DNA from 2 places in the Bifidobacterium crudilactis genome. Region 2 is predicted to be linked to the other one. Evidence: riboswitches for the same ligand, from Rfam matches in the RefSeq annotation. Region 2 holds a riboswitch; the other holds the start of a gene.
The links. A riboswitch is a leader RNA that binds a small molecule or an ion and turns the genes downstream of it on or off. The one in region 2 is predicted to bind fluoride.
Positions count from the first base shown of each region.

Region 1: linked by a shared signal. The riboswitch ahead of DB51_RS06375 (FluC/FEX family fluoride channel) and the one ahead of DB51_RS09315 (inorganic diphosphatase) in region 2 are both predicted to bind fluoride.

Region 1 is NZ_JHAL01000002.1:979,937-987,221, forward strand. It holds gene DB51_RS06360 (UPF0182 family membrane protein) at 1-1,343, opposite strand, end outside; gene DB51_RS06365 (NAD(P)H-dependent oxidoreductase) at 1,624-2,235, opposite strand; gene DB51_RS06370 (YdcF family protein) at 2,418-3,434, shown strand; fluoride riboswitch at 3,508-3,579, shown strand; gene DB51_RS06375 (FluC/FEX family fluoride channel) at 3,693-4,208, shown strand; gene DB51_RS06380 (fluoride efflux transporter FluC) at 4,205-4,579, shown strand; gene DB51_RS06385 (bile acid:sodium symporter family protein) at 4,750-5,784, opposite strand; gene DB51_RS06390 (glutathione peroxidase) at 5,971-6,525, opposite strand; gene DB51_RS06395 (MalY/PatB family protein) at 6,677-7,285, opposite strand, start outside.
Region 2 is NZ_JHAL01000003.1:1,684-8,968, forward strand. It holds gene DB51_RS09305 (hypothetical protein) at 1-109, opposite strand, end outside; gene eno (phosphopyruvate hydratase) at 544-1,839, opposite strand; gene DB51_RS09315 (inorganic diphosphatase) at 1,925-2,419, opposite strand; fluoride riboswitch at 2,473-2,563, opposite strand; gene DB51_RS09320 (universal stress protein) at 2,580-3,056, opposite strand; gene DB51_RS09325 (IS30 family transposase) at 3,145-4,254, shown strand; gene DB51_RS09330 (transcriptional regulator) at 4,475-4,777, opposite strand; gene DB51_RS09335 (hypothetical protein) at 4,774-5,319, opposite strand; gene DB51_RS09340 (hypothetical protein) at 5,428-6,072, shown strand; gene DB51_RS09345 (DUF488 domain-containing protein) at 7,061-7,285, opposite strand, start outside.

The sequences.
Region 1 (7,285 bases), on a different contig from region 2:
TCGAGCAGACGAATCTGCGCCGTCGTCTCCGCATCCTGGGCCAACGCTCCGGATTCACCTGTGGTGGTCGCCTGATAGGAGTCGCTTTTCAAAGCGCTCAGGCCGTAGGCCGACTTAGTCGCATCGATATTACGTTGAATATACGTGGATTCGAGTTCCTGTGCATTCGGGTTGACCTTGAAACGCTGAAGCAGCATCGGCCAGACGCCGCTCAACGCGATGGCCACGACGAGTACGACGGAAATCGCGACCACCGGCGTCCGCCACTGTCTGAATGCGGCCATCGCCGATGAGGCGGGCTGAGAAGATTCCCCGAGCCCCTTCGCCTTCATAATCCATATGCCGAGCACGATGCCGAGCACGGCGATCAGCACCGCCAACACGATGGACACGGGTACAGTGGCGTGAACCGAAGTATATGAGGCTCCGGTGATACGGTCACCCTGCTCGAAGAGCAGGTCGAAAACACCCAGGAGCCTGCTGACGGCCCAGACCATCATGGTCAGCATCAGCCATATGCCGAGCTGTCTGCGCGAACGCTTCGTCATGTTGACGATGCCGCGTCCTTGCACAGGCATCGTCAGACGTACGGCTCCCATCAGCACATGCGTCACCAACGAGAACACCAATGCCGCCAACAACAGTACGAGCAGAGCGCGGACGAGCAGCTGCAGACCGGGGAGAACGAAGACGTAGAAGCCGTTGTCGATGCCGAATTGCGGGTCCTTGACGCCGAATGACTGTCCGTTGAACATCAGAAGAATCTGTGACCACTCGGTATTGAACTGGGACCCAAACAGCAGTCCGACAATCAGCGACACCACGACGGCGATGCGCCTTGCAAAGCGCGAGCTGACGCCTTTGCCGATCTCTATGACATCACCCCGCACACGAATCTTGGAACCGTCCGAGGCATCGGGCCGCGCGCGTATCGCCAAGGTCGCCGACACGTACGTTACCGCGGCCATCATCAGAGCGTATGCAATCCACAAGCCGACCTTGACGCCGAGCTGCGTCCAGATCACACTCGCGAATCCAAGCTGCGAGTACCACATGACATCGGTGGCGAATCGTGCGAGCAGCACGAATAGCGTCGCTATGACAATGAGCACCACGACCAGCAGGCCCAGCGCCCGGCCCCATGAAAAGTGCCGTCCAGCAGCACCCTTGAGGCGTTTCGATGGCGGTTGCCGGCCTGAGGAGCCCTTGTCGGCACGTGGTTCGTCGTCGGGAGCCTCACCATCCGTCCGAACGTCGAGGATGATGGGATCATCGTCGTCACGCTGCCGATTGGGGTTCTTTCCTGGACCGAACATACCTGCGAAGCTATCAAAAAAGGACATGCATCAAGCCTACATGACGAATTCAGCGTTTATTCAGCTCATTCACGCCACCGTATGCTGCAAGCCTTGTCTGTGACATGGTTCGATTCAGAAGCGTGTTGTGATGTCGCTGGTTGTGGCTCCAAGACGCACCGCCCTGATTGTATGTACCGGTCGTATGTACCGGTCGTCGGTCTCTATGACTCTGCCGTGTCTGTGGTGCCTTTCGCCGAGATGGGCGTTGCCATGCATATCGGCGAAAGACTTGCGGACAGGTTAAGCGAGCCATGTTTCGACGAGGTTAGCGGTCCTGATTTGCCGCCATCGCCTCACCCATCCGCGCGACACGCATGAGCTTCGCGGCGGCTTCGTTACGCGCCTCTGGACCGTCGTCCCCCATGGTCAGCCCGTCGACATACTCCATGACCACGTCATCAACGCCGCAGTAATGCCTGAAGGTCCGGTCGCAGATCTGCAGTTGCAGCGCCTTGTCCATGCCGCTGGTCTTATACCAGTCCTCCGTACCTCCGCTCAGTGCGAATATCCTGACTTTCTTGCCCGCCAGCGCACCCGGTAAACCGTCTTTCCCGTAGGCGAATCCTCGGCATATCACGCGATCGAAGAATCCCTTCATCATCGCGGGCATCGTATACCAGTAGATGGGAAACACCAGAGCTATCACATCAGCGGAGACAAGACGATCCTGCAATACCGACACATCCCGAGGAACCGGCGCCTGACCAAGATAATGAGCGCGGTCCTCAGATGAATACACAGGGTTGAAGCCCTCGGCGTACAGATCGAGCAACTCGGTTTCGACACCGCCTGCAATCGCGCCCGCCATGAATGACTCGGCCACTGCATTGGTGAGGCTGTCGACCTCCGGATTGCTGGTAATGACAAGAACCTTCATGATAATCCTTCCGACATGTCGCACTGGCACACATATCACGCTGCCTGATGGAAGGCACCGGAATCAACCTCCACAGCAAGCGTTGGAACCAGTATCCAGTCCATTGCCGACAGGACTTGTTATGTAGAATCTCTAGTGTGCTTCGGTTCATGGCCGCGAGCGCGGAGAGAAAGCGGAGTTGCATGGAAATCTTGTTTGGGCAGATACTCATCTACGGACCGGTGGCGTTCTTCGGTCTACTGTTTCTCTTCTCCTATCTGAGAGAGCCCCGACAGTTTCGCAATGCAATATACCTGACGATATTTCTGATTCTGCTGGCCACATGCCTGCTGTTCGGTTTCGGGCAGGAATGGATGGTGCTTCCGGTTTTGCTGGCCGTTGTGGCATGCCCTGTTGTGGTGGTGCTGTTCCTGATATGGAATTCGGTATTGGTCATACGGCATGAGGGGCTGTCGATGTCGACAGCACTTCCGGCGGTTCTTGCCGTAGTCATCGTGATGTATCTGGCCATGGTCCCCCTGTTGTCACTCCTGCACGCCCCGGCCTGGCTGAACGGCATCGCATCGTTGATCGTGTTCGAAGGCCTCTGGTTCTTCTTCTCTTTCGTGGCGCTGTTGGTCTATTCCTGGTTCTACCGTCTGCTGCCCCGGAAAAGGCACTACGACTACATCATCGTTCACGGCGCCGGACTGGACGGCACCAAGCCGACGCCTCTGCTGCGTGGCAGGCTGGAAACGGCGTTGCGGTTGTGGAACAGACAAGGCAGACGTCCGCTGCTCATCGTCTCGGGAGGGCAAGGCGCGGATGAGGAGGTTTCGGAAGCAGCGGCGATGAAAGCATATCTGGTGAACGAACGGCAGGTTCCCGAATCGTCGGTGCTCAACGAGGACAAATCCACCACGACCCTTGAGAATCTCAGATTTTCCAAACAGATTATGGACGCGCATTCGGGGGGCGCACGCTACCGTTGCGCTCTGGTCACCAGTGACTACCATGTGTTCCGCGCGGCGGAGTATGCCCACAAGGTTGGGGTATCCGCGGACGGCGTGGGAAGCCATACCAAGGGTTACTACTGGCCAACGGCTTTCATCAGGGAATTCATCGCAATCTCTGTGGCCCACAAGTGGCCGTATCTGGTCATAGCAGGATTCTGGCTTCTTTCGGTGGCTGTGGAGCTGATACGGGTCTTCGTGCACTGAGCTCATCCGCCTGAACTCCGGGTACGTCGGAGTTGTAAAACGATACCGTCTCTCGCCCCACACAAGGTGTACCATCATTCGTGGCGATGGAACTCGCCTGGAGCTTCCCTCCGAACCGCGTACTGCTGATAGTTCCTATTCGTCTGGATGCAAGGGCCTGTTCCCTGCACCGACGGGCATGCCTGGATGGATGCGCCGTATCGACCCACAGGTCATATGGTTCTTCGCATCGCTGCTCGTCCATACGAAAGGATTGTCATGTCCCAATCAACGGATACCGCCAAACCCTATCCCTTTGCGAATGCCACGGTCTGCGTGGTGGTCTTCGTCGGCGGTGCGCTCGGCACCGGATTGCGGTATGCGATGTCATTCCTGCCTGTTATCGGCAGTCAGGACGCACACGGGGTGGGCAGTTTTCACCTCGGCACATTCCTCGTCAATATGATTGCCTCCTGCTGCTATGCGGGGCTGGTGACCTATCTTGCACAGGCACCTTGGATTCATGCCAAACGCCGCGAACTCATCAGCAGAGGCTTCGGCATGGGAGTCTGCGGTGGGCTCTCCACGCTCTCCGCGCTTGCTCTGGAGGTCTTCACCTCATCGCAGGGCAACAATGTGCTCGGCGGCATGGTGTATCTCATACTGACATTCGCAGGTGGTTTCATCGTCGCACTACTCGGTGTCAGGATGGGCAACTGGCTTGTGGATCACCGGAACAATCCCGAACTTTCGGCATCTTCGACATCCGACGAACCGCAGGGGGCGCAACGATGAACGATATCGCGCTCGCCTTAGCCGTCTGCGCCTGCGGCGGCATCGGTTCGGTATTTCGCTATCTCGTCGACGGTGTCATCAAATCACGGTGGATGACCGTATTCCCGGTCGCGACCTTCAGCATCAACATCACTGCAGGCCTGGCAACGGGCATTGTCGCAGCACTCTATGCCTCGCAGACCGTCTCGTCACCTGTGCATCTGCTGCTGGCGACGGGTCTGCTCGGCGGTTTTTCCACCTTCTCGACGGCAATCAACGAAATGGTGTCATTGTCCAGACAGAAAAAAATCGCGGCCGCGTCCTTCTATGCCTTCGCGACCATGATTGCACCGGTGGCGACGGTCTCTTTGGGATATTTCATCGCACGATGAGGCACGAATACGGCGTTGTGTAGGGATTTCATAGCCTTGCCATTCCAGTCGCCGTATCAGGGCTGGAACGGCAAGGCCTTGATGCGGCAGCACTCCATGGCATGGCAATAATCCCTACACCATCGGATGCATCATCCGATGCGAGCGGTGGATACGGCTCGGTGCGGAATCTAGACCTGCGCGGCTTCCTTGAGGCCCTCGCGATTGGCACTGCGGTGCTCGCCGTGCTGAGAATCGGCGGCGATATCGTAGGCATCGTCATGCCGACGCCACCAGGACGACAGCACCGACCCTGAGATGTTGTGCCACACACTGAAGAAGGTCGAAGGAATCGCCACCACGGGGTTCGCGGCGAAGGCCTGGAGCGCCAGAGTGGCTCCGAGCGCCGAATCCTGCATGCCGACCTCGAAGGTGATGGCCTTCTGCTGGGCGTATTTGAAACCCTGGGGGTACACCTTGAACATCAGGCGGCTGAACAGATAGCCGAGTCCGTAACCGCAAAGGTTATGCAGCATCACCACAGGAAGCACCATGGCCGTCTCGACGGTGAAGAGTTTGGCATTGTTGACGGAGACCACCACTCCGATGATGACGAGTATCGCTATCTGCGATATCGCAGGAAGAGCGACCGTGACCTTCTGGACCTTCTTGCCGAATATCGCATGAACCGCCACACCCAGGGCCACAGGAATCAGCACCACTTCGAGAGCAGTCAGGAACAGCTTGGTGACGGGAATCTGCACATACTGGCTGGCCAGTCCACTCATCAGCAGAGGCACCATGATAGGCGCACACAAGGTCGAGAGCAGACCTATCGACACGTCCAGAGCCACGTCGCCTCGCGACAGGAAGGACATGACATTGGACGAGGTCCCCGAAGGGCAGCATCCCACGAGGATGACACCGACGGCTATCATGCCGTCAAGCTGGAAAATCTTGCACAGCGCCACTGCCAGCAGCGGCATGATGACATAGTGGGCGATGGTCCCGACGATGACCATGAGCGGCATCTTCACGATGCGCTTGAAATCGTCGATGCTCAGAGTCATGCCCATGCCGAAGAGAATGATGCTCAGAAAATAATTGGTATAGCTTTTCGCCCACATGCTGGTCTGCGGCAGAAAGAAGTTAATAATGGCCCAGACCACCACAACAACCGTAAACCAACGAGTAAGCCATGTGCCGAACTGCACGATACGAGACATTTATCCCATCCCCTTCCAATCCCGCAATGTAGCGGGCATGGAAGAGGTGTCGGGTAGCTCAGACCACTATGTGAGCATCGGCAGGCAATGTCGAGATGCCGCATCCTGCACTGGCCATAGGACAACGCTGCGCCGGAATCTCCGGTTACGCGGCACAGCAATGGCAGAACCGAGGAGGTGAATGACTCAGACCAGCGCGGCGATATCCCCTTCTATCGCCTCCGGAGTGGTCGACGGTGCATAGCGTTTCACCACACGGCCCTCGCGGTCGATGAGGAATTTGGTGAAATTCCATTTGATGCGTCCACCAGCGATACCTGATTTCTGCTCTTTGAGCCAGTTATACAGGGGGTCGGCGTGCTCACCGTTGACGTCGATGCGCGCGAATGTCGTGAAAGTGGTGCCGAAACGCAGCTTGCAGAAGCTTCCCAGCTCCTCGTCGCTTCCAGGTGCCTGACCGGCGAACTGATTGCATGGGAAGTCCAGAATCTCGAAGCCACGGTCATGGAATTTGCCGTACAGCGCTTCCAAGCCATCGTATTGCGGCGTAAAGCCGCACTCCGTGGCGGTGTTCACGATAAGCAGCACCTGTCCTCGGTAATCGGCAAGGCTCTGCTGCTCGCCCTTGATGGTTTTCACGCTGAAGCCGTACAACGCGGAGTCATCCCTTGGCCGAGTACCTTCCCTCGGCGTGCCTGCAACCGCGTCGTCCGTCTTCGCATCGGTAACTGATTCGCTCATAATCGCGCCTTCGCATCCTTGGTGGTGTACCGCTTCCTGAGAATCAGGCTACAGAGCATCGCGCCTTCGGCCACGGCGATTCACCATGAACGTAATCACGGGCGCAGCTCACGGTCTCTCATCAGAAAAGTGAGCCTCCGCCGTCAGCTATTCAGACGATGCCGGCCGAAAGCAAAGCACGGTGCATCCGGTCGAAGCATTCCTGCAACAGCGGGTAGGGCATGGCGAAATTCATGCGCACACACCCCTGTCCGATTCGCCCGCAGGCCTCCCCGTCAGTCAAGGCGACCTTCGCCTTATCGAGGAAGAAGGCCGCAGGATCGTGCAGGCCCAGAGGAAGAAAATCGAGCCACGCGATATAGGTGCCCTGAGGCCGCACATAACCCACAGTCGCGAATCTGGTGCGCATCTGCTCATCGACATAATCCCTATTGCGCAACACGTATGGAAACATCTCGTCAAACCATTCTCCGCCGTGCTCATATGCCGCGATGGTGGCCACCGCACCAATGGTTGCCGTCTGGTGTTCCGACCATTCAGCCTTGCGCATCCACAGGGCGTAATCGTCAGGATTCGTCAGAATCACCTGGGCACATTTGGTTCCCGGGACGTTGAAGGCCTTGGACACGGATGTCGCCGTGACGGCCTGCCTTGCCGTGGTCTCGTTGATCGAGGCGAAAGGCGTGTGCACGGCGTCATCAAAAACGAAGGATGCGTGAATCTCGTCGGAGAACACGCGGACGTCGAAGCGTTCGGCCAG
Region 2 (7,285 bases):
CCTGCTCGTACACCTCCGTTCGCGTGGCATTGACAAACGCATGCGTGACGTCGGCAAGCGTGTAGCTGTGCTTCTGCGCAGACCGGGCGAACACGATTCTTGGATTCATGGGACCATCATATCACACTTTCGTGCTACAAAATGTATAAACCTATAAGAACAATAATGTTATTACACATTGATTGTTAGACGGGTTTCTATACACTTTTTCGCATGAAAAACGGCCCGGATCACCGAGCCGTGGGATTGTGTAGTAAACGTTCGTTATTTGTACCAGCTTGCGCGCAATGGATTGTTCATGAAATTGGTTGTCACACATGTGAAATTGTCAACTCACCGTGCAGCGGTGGCACGGGCCGTTCGGATGATGCAACATGTGGCCTGTTAAGCGTGCGAAACTGCAGCCCAGTAACAGTATGGCCGCTGGAATCAACCAGCGGCCATACACATGAGCGGCCTTGTTGTGCATAGCTATCTGGCCAGCGCGAAAGCGATGCGCTTGCACCCATATGGCATGGACGCAAGCGCATCCTGATCAGAGGCTCAGATGCGTGTTGCCAACTGCGGGAAGGCGTGCAGTCCCGCATATTCGACGGAGTCGCCGAGCCGTTCCTCGATCCGCAGCAGCTGATTGTACTTCGCCACACGCTCGCCACGAGCCGGAGCGCCGGACTTGAGCTGCATGGCGTTGGCGCCGACTGCAAGGTCAGCGATGGTCGCATCCGGTGTTTCGCCGGAACGATGGGACACCATGGTGGTCAATCCGTTGCGATTGGCAAGCTTGATCGCCTCGAGGGTCTCGGTCACAGTTCCTATCTGATTGAGCTTGATGAGCGTGGAGTTGGCGGTGTGCTCACTGATCGCCCGGCGTAGGAACTTCGGGTTGGTCACGAAGATATCGTCTCCCATCACCTGCACTCTGTCGCCAATCTTGGAGGTGAGCGCCTTGAAATCGTCCCATGCATTCTCATCGAATGGATCCTCGATGGAAGCAATGGGATACTCGTTAATCAGGCTCTCGTAGAATTGAGCCATGTCCTGTGCGCTGGCCTTGGAACCATCAAAGTTGTAGACGTCGTTCTCTTTGTCGTAGAACTCTGAGGCAGCGGAATCGAAGCAGATGGCAATCTGCCGACCTGGCTCATAGCCCGCCTTTTCGATGGCCTCGACCAGAAGGTCGAAGGCCTCCCTATTGGACTTGAGGTTCGGTGCGAAACCACCCTCGTCACCCAATCCGGTTTCCAACCCCTTCGCAATCAAGACTTTCTTCAAAGCATGATAGGACTCGACGTTGGCTCGCAGCGCCTCGTGATAGGAGTCAAACCCAACGGGTGTGAACATGAATTCCTGAATGTCCACGTTGGACGAGACGGCATGAACGCCGCCGTTGAGCACATTCATCGCCGTCACCGGGATGACGTGCCCATTGGTGCCACCAATGTACTGATAGAGCGGCAGATGCGCCGAGGCCGCCGAGGCATGCAGGGCAGCCAGCGATACGCCGAGTATGGCGTTGGCTCCGAGCCGAGACTTGTTCTCGGTTCCGTCCAGACGAATCAGCGTCTCATCGAGATGGCGCTGATCGGATGCATCGAGACCGGCAACCGCCTTGGCTATCTCACCGTTGACTCCGTCGACGACGGTTTGCACGCCTTTGCCGTCATATCGTTTCGCATCCCCATCACGTTTCTCGTTGGCCTCGTTCTCACCGGTCGAAGCACCGGATGGAACGGATCCAAGACCGTAAGAACCGTCCTCCAGTGTCATCTCGACTTCCAGAGTTGGATTGCCGCGCGAATCGAGAATCTCGCGTGCGTGAATATTCGAAATCTTGCTCATCATATGTTCCTTTATCTTGTGAAATTTTTTTCAAGGAGTTCACCGCCTCTATACGGTGACTTCCCGAGTCATTCATGAATTGAGACTATTTTCGGTTCGCTCTGTCGAATGCCTCAGCGATTTCCTGCTGCGCCGCTGGCAGATCAGCCCACGACAGATCGGAATCGACGTGCTTGCCTGGTTCTATCGACTTGTAGTTGGAAAAGAAATGCTTGATTTCGGCCTTCTTCCAATCACTGACATCGTCCAGACCCAGCACGCCCTCATATCGAATGTCGTCCGGCACACAGATAACCTTCGAATCAGGACCGTGCTCGTCGGTCATGACAAACAGCCCGATTGGCCGAGCATTGATCAGGCATCCCGGGAATACCGGTACCTCGTCGAGAACCAAGGCATCGAGGGGGTCGCCGTCTTCCCCCAGTGTCCCCTCGACATAGCCGTAATCGGCGGGATAGCCCATGGATGTGAACAGGGTGCGATCCAACTTGATCCTGCCTGTCTCATGGTCCATCTCATACTTGTTGCGCTCTCCCCGTGGTATCTCTACAAGGACGGACAAGGTTTTCGTTGCGCTCATATTCCTCCCATCGTTCTGGCGGAGATGTGGGAGATAAAAAAACAGACCCCTGCATCTCTGCAGAAGTCATCAGCCTAACAGCGGTTCAGACGCTCATCACGACCGCGACAAACTATCTTGGGTAACTTCATACCCATGCTCACCAATATAGCAGGCACGGTCAATCATCGTATTCGTCGGCGAGTGGAACGGTGAGAACGGCAATGTGCTGCGTGTGCGCCAGACGCACCGAAACCGACCCATTGACCCACTCCTGCAACGCAGCCAAGGCCCCACGCTCCCGGGTGCCCACCACAATCATCACGGCATCGTGCTCACGGGCGAACTCCGCAAGCTCCTTCACAGGGTCTCCCACCAGAAGATGGTAATCAGCATCAGCGCCTGCACCCCGGGCAATTTTGAGCGCATGCTCAGACAGTTGCTTCGAGTTGTCACGCTCGGTTACGCCCATGCTGTCGGGATCTAAGGGCTCGATATGCCCGTCTTCCTTGACAAGGGTGGGATCCACATAGACAAGATGAAGCTTGACAGGGGCCATTGATGCGGCCATCTCGCATGCCTTCTCGATCACCCTATCAGGCTGCCCGGGAATGATTCCGACGATAATGGACGATAAATGTGCGGTTGGATGTTGCATAACAGCCCCTGAGTTCTAGTTAGAAGTGCAACACCGCTTATGGTTGGGATTGCTGATGTTCCGACCTTTGGGAGGTGCTGCACTCACTATGAAAGCTTATACGCATGTGACCGGGGGTGAGCGGATCAGGATTGAGATGCTGCGTTTCGGGGATCATGAGACGATCCGGCAGGTGGCCCGCCAGCTGCATCGTTCCGCCTCCACGATCAGCCGGGAGCTCAGGCGTGGCCTGTGGTTCGCGTCCAACGAGAACGAGTCGTACCGGCCCTACCATCCCGGGCGGTTGAAGACGGGGGCGTGGACGGCTGGCCCGTTCTATTCGGCGTTGACCGCGCAGCGCAAGGCCGAGGCACGTTCGCGCAGGCCGAGGAAGCCCAGGCGCATGATGGACGCGCGCCTGCACGCGTGGGTGGCGGACGCGTTGACGCGTGGCTGGACGCCCGAGCTGATCGAGGGCCGGTTGAAACTGGAGTATCCGGCTGACCCGTCGATGCGGATCAGCCACGAGTGCCTCTACCAGTGGATCTACCAGGGGCATGCGGACGGCGAGGATTGGCGGCGCTACCTGCCCCGGGCCAAACGCCACCGCACCAGACGGGCGGGCCGCAGGGCCGGGCGTGTGACGATCCCGATGCGCGTGCCACTCGCCCTGCGTCCCAAGGTCGTGGACCACCGAGGTTCGTTCGGCCACTACGAATCCGACACGGTCATCGGTTCGGCTCCCTCGAAGCGGTGCGTCGACACGCAGGTCGAACGCAAAACCAGAAAGCTGTTCGCCCGCCTCATCGAATCCAAAAGCGCACCGGCGACCGCCAGGGCCGAATACGCGATCTACAGCCACATCCCCGCAGCGGCGCGCATCGACCGGACCTGGGACAACGGGTCCGAATCCGCGTTGCACCGGCTCGTGGACGAGGCCCTGGGCATGCTCACCTACTACGCCGACCCATACTCGCCCTGGCAGCGCGCCAGCAGCGAGAACCGCAACGGCATGATCCGCCGCTACCTGCCCAAACACACCAGCCTGAAGAACCTGACCCAAACCGAACTCGACGACATCGTCACCGAGATCAACGACACCCCCATGAAACTCCTGGACTACCACACGCCCAACGAAGCATGGCAAGAGGAAATATCCAAACTCGGCCTATCATCAAACCAGACCAGCCAACAAGCCAAACGTTGCACTTGCAAATAGAATCCAGCGTTGAAGCTTGCAGTCAGTGGTGATGATAGAGTCTGAATTGTGACGCGCCGAACTGGCCTCCTGGGCGCAAAAACGGCAGGCCGATGAGTAAACCCCGTTATCCGCGCCGATACGATAGGGCATCGGCGCTCAGGCTGGTCATTCTGATGATGGCTCTGCTCGGAGATGTTCATGAGTTTGATGCAAGGGGCAGGATGTAGCATGCATACGATTAGCGGGCGTCGGCGATGTGCTTGAGGATGTCGATCTGTCGTTTGAATGCCCGCCGCCCCTCGTCGGTAGCGCTGATTTCGGTGAGTATGCGTCTGCCGCGGGCAATCTTGCTGACGTTGATATATCCAGCGTTTTCGAGGATGGTGACCTGTTTACTCAGTGTTTGTGGAGTGGTCTGCGCGGCTCTGCGAATGTCCGCGAAGCCGACCGCGTCAGCTTGGTTGATCAGCGACATAATCGTGAATCTCAGTGGTGAGAGAATGATTCTGTCCCAATCTTGCAGATCGTCTGAGAGATTCATGCGGTTCGCTTACTTGCTAGGAGTCGAACCGCGAAGATTAGACGGCAGGCACAGCCGACGGCGCAGATGATCCCTGCCACCAACGCCATCCAACCTAGACCCCTGCTCCCTGTCGAGCTGAACGACGCGGGTAGACCGGCACTCGACGCCGCCGCGCCCAGCAGCACGCAGCCTATCGCTAGGAGTACGTTTCTCCAACCCAACACGATACGCTCGAGATGCTTGCTGCCACGGGGCAGAATGTGACGGTGATTGCGTTCGCTGCGTACCGCGAAAAACGACAGCAGCACCGCACATATGCCGAGGAAAATGATGCCGTTCCAGGACCATGAGACAGACCACCACGCACCGAGCGTCAGGAACAATAGGACTTGGACGCTCGAGACCCAGGCGACCGTCCATCCGTACGACCGGATCTCCCGGTACGGCATGAAGCCACTGGCATCACCGCTGTGCTTGAGGAGTTCCCTCGCCTCTGCCGGTGTCGCTGTGCTGATGTCGTGGGTGTCGTCATCGGTTGTAATATCGTTAATAGTATCCATGTTGGCAAGTATACACGATTCTGTTATTGGTGCAAAGTAAGGTACGGTTCTTAATCGAGAACTTGATGAGGGGGTTTCTCGTCAACCGTTGTTGGAAGAAAGAGGTTCATGCATATGTTGCGTTCAATTTATCGTGTGGGAACAGTGTTGTTCTCCTTCGCCCTGGCCTTAGTTTTCGTCATGGCAGGATCAGAACTGCATGCCCAAGCGGCAGAGCCTGCAACGCAGGTTAAACAAGTATCGACATCCACCGAACCCACCGCTGGAGGCTATGTGCTCTCGTATTCGGACAATGAGGCGACCCGTTCGGCGACGGCGACTTTGAAGATCGGAACCAAGTACACCTTGGCATTGAGATCTCCGGACGTCCTCGTCATCAAAGACGGCCAAGACAAGACCATCGAAAGCCTTGCATCGTACAAGCAACAGCTCGAACAACGTTACCCCGAGGTCGCGGTTGGTGCGTGGATTCTGGCAACAGACCATGAGGCCACGATTACTATTTCTCAAAAACCGACGGCGACTGGGTTATATGGTGAGGAAAAAATCAGCGCCCCAAGTAAGGCATGGTACAACTGCATGGCCAATCACGGTATCGACGGGGGCATTGGCCGGTGCTGTGGCCGGATGTGGCGCGTCAGCAGAAATTGGCTGCATCGAAGGCGTAGCCCCCGAGCGGTCTGTTCGGTGCGGTTGGCGGAATCGTTACAGGAGTGTGGGACTGCAGAGGCAAGTGGTGAACTGCAATCATAAACCTTCGTTTGCTCTATGATCGAGGCACTCCGACTGAGGAGATTAGCCAGATTCTCTAAGTTAGATTCAAATCGTTTTGAATTTCTGGTCTCACAATTAACGTCTCGGCGTGACCGTCTGAATAGGAGAAGCGACAAATGTTGATACTGGTCTAACGGTTCTTCTTAAATACGATCATGACTGCATCCATAGATGGATGCAGTTGACCGATGACTTCTGATGAGCGTTGCAAGCTTTTAAACGCTGCGATTCCTAATATCTTCAGATCGATCTTGATGCATCCAGCAGGCGACGGACGTGACGATGATCGGCGGAAAGCGCTAAGTCTACTGTGTTCTGTTTGGTAATTTATTCATTGATGCCATATAAGAGTTTGAGTTTGCTGGCGTTAAGTTCATTCTGTCTTTATGAGTCGGCTCCTACTGGAATCTAAATACCTTATTGAGGAATGATTTATTGTCCTCAATGGCACATGGAGCACGAAGTTGTCGTGTATCCAAATTCCGCTCTAACAGCTAGACGATACGAAACCGATTGATGACCATTTCAGCGTTGGGAGATGAGCAATGACTTAGAGGAGGTGACAGTATCTCATGCTCAGATCGACGATGATGCACTTGATATGCCTGCTATCAGAAAGAAAATCGTAACCCTCAAGGTAAACAATAATGGCTTGGACTGCCGGCCTGTATACGTCGCCATGAGACTGTGAGATTCTGTATAACAACAAATAAATCATATGTGACGACCAGTTGACCGGGATTTATCAAGGCTCAGATTCTCTGGAAGTCGTTTATAGGAATCCCAACCACTGTGTGGACAACATTCCCTGTCGCCTCCCACAGCACTAATCGAGTTTGTTCTTGGACTGATTCTCCAGTCTCCGCCACCCCCCTTACAAGCCCATGATTACCGGTGTATACACGCGGTCTGGCCAGAAAGAACTGACTACACTGGATTTCCGGATGCGATTTGCTTCACATATGAATTATGCAGCCTGTTCGATGCTCTCAAAGGATGGCTGCTGCAACAGCCACTCCTTGAGAACCATCACATGGTTGTGCTCGGTATCCTTTGCCGCGTACAACAGCAATATGTCCTGATCGCGAATGATGTGCGAACAATTACGAGCAAATTCAGCCGCCTCGTCGCTCGCATCCAATTCACTCATATAGCGGTTACGGAACTCTTCGAACCTCTCGGCCTTATGCCC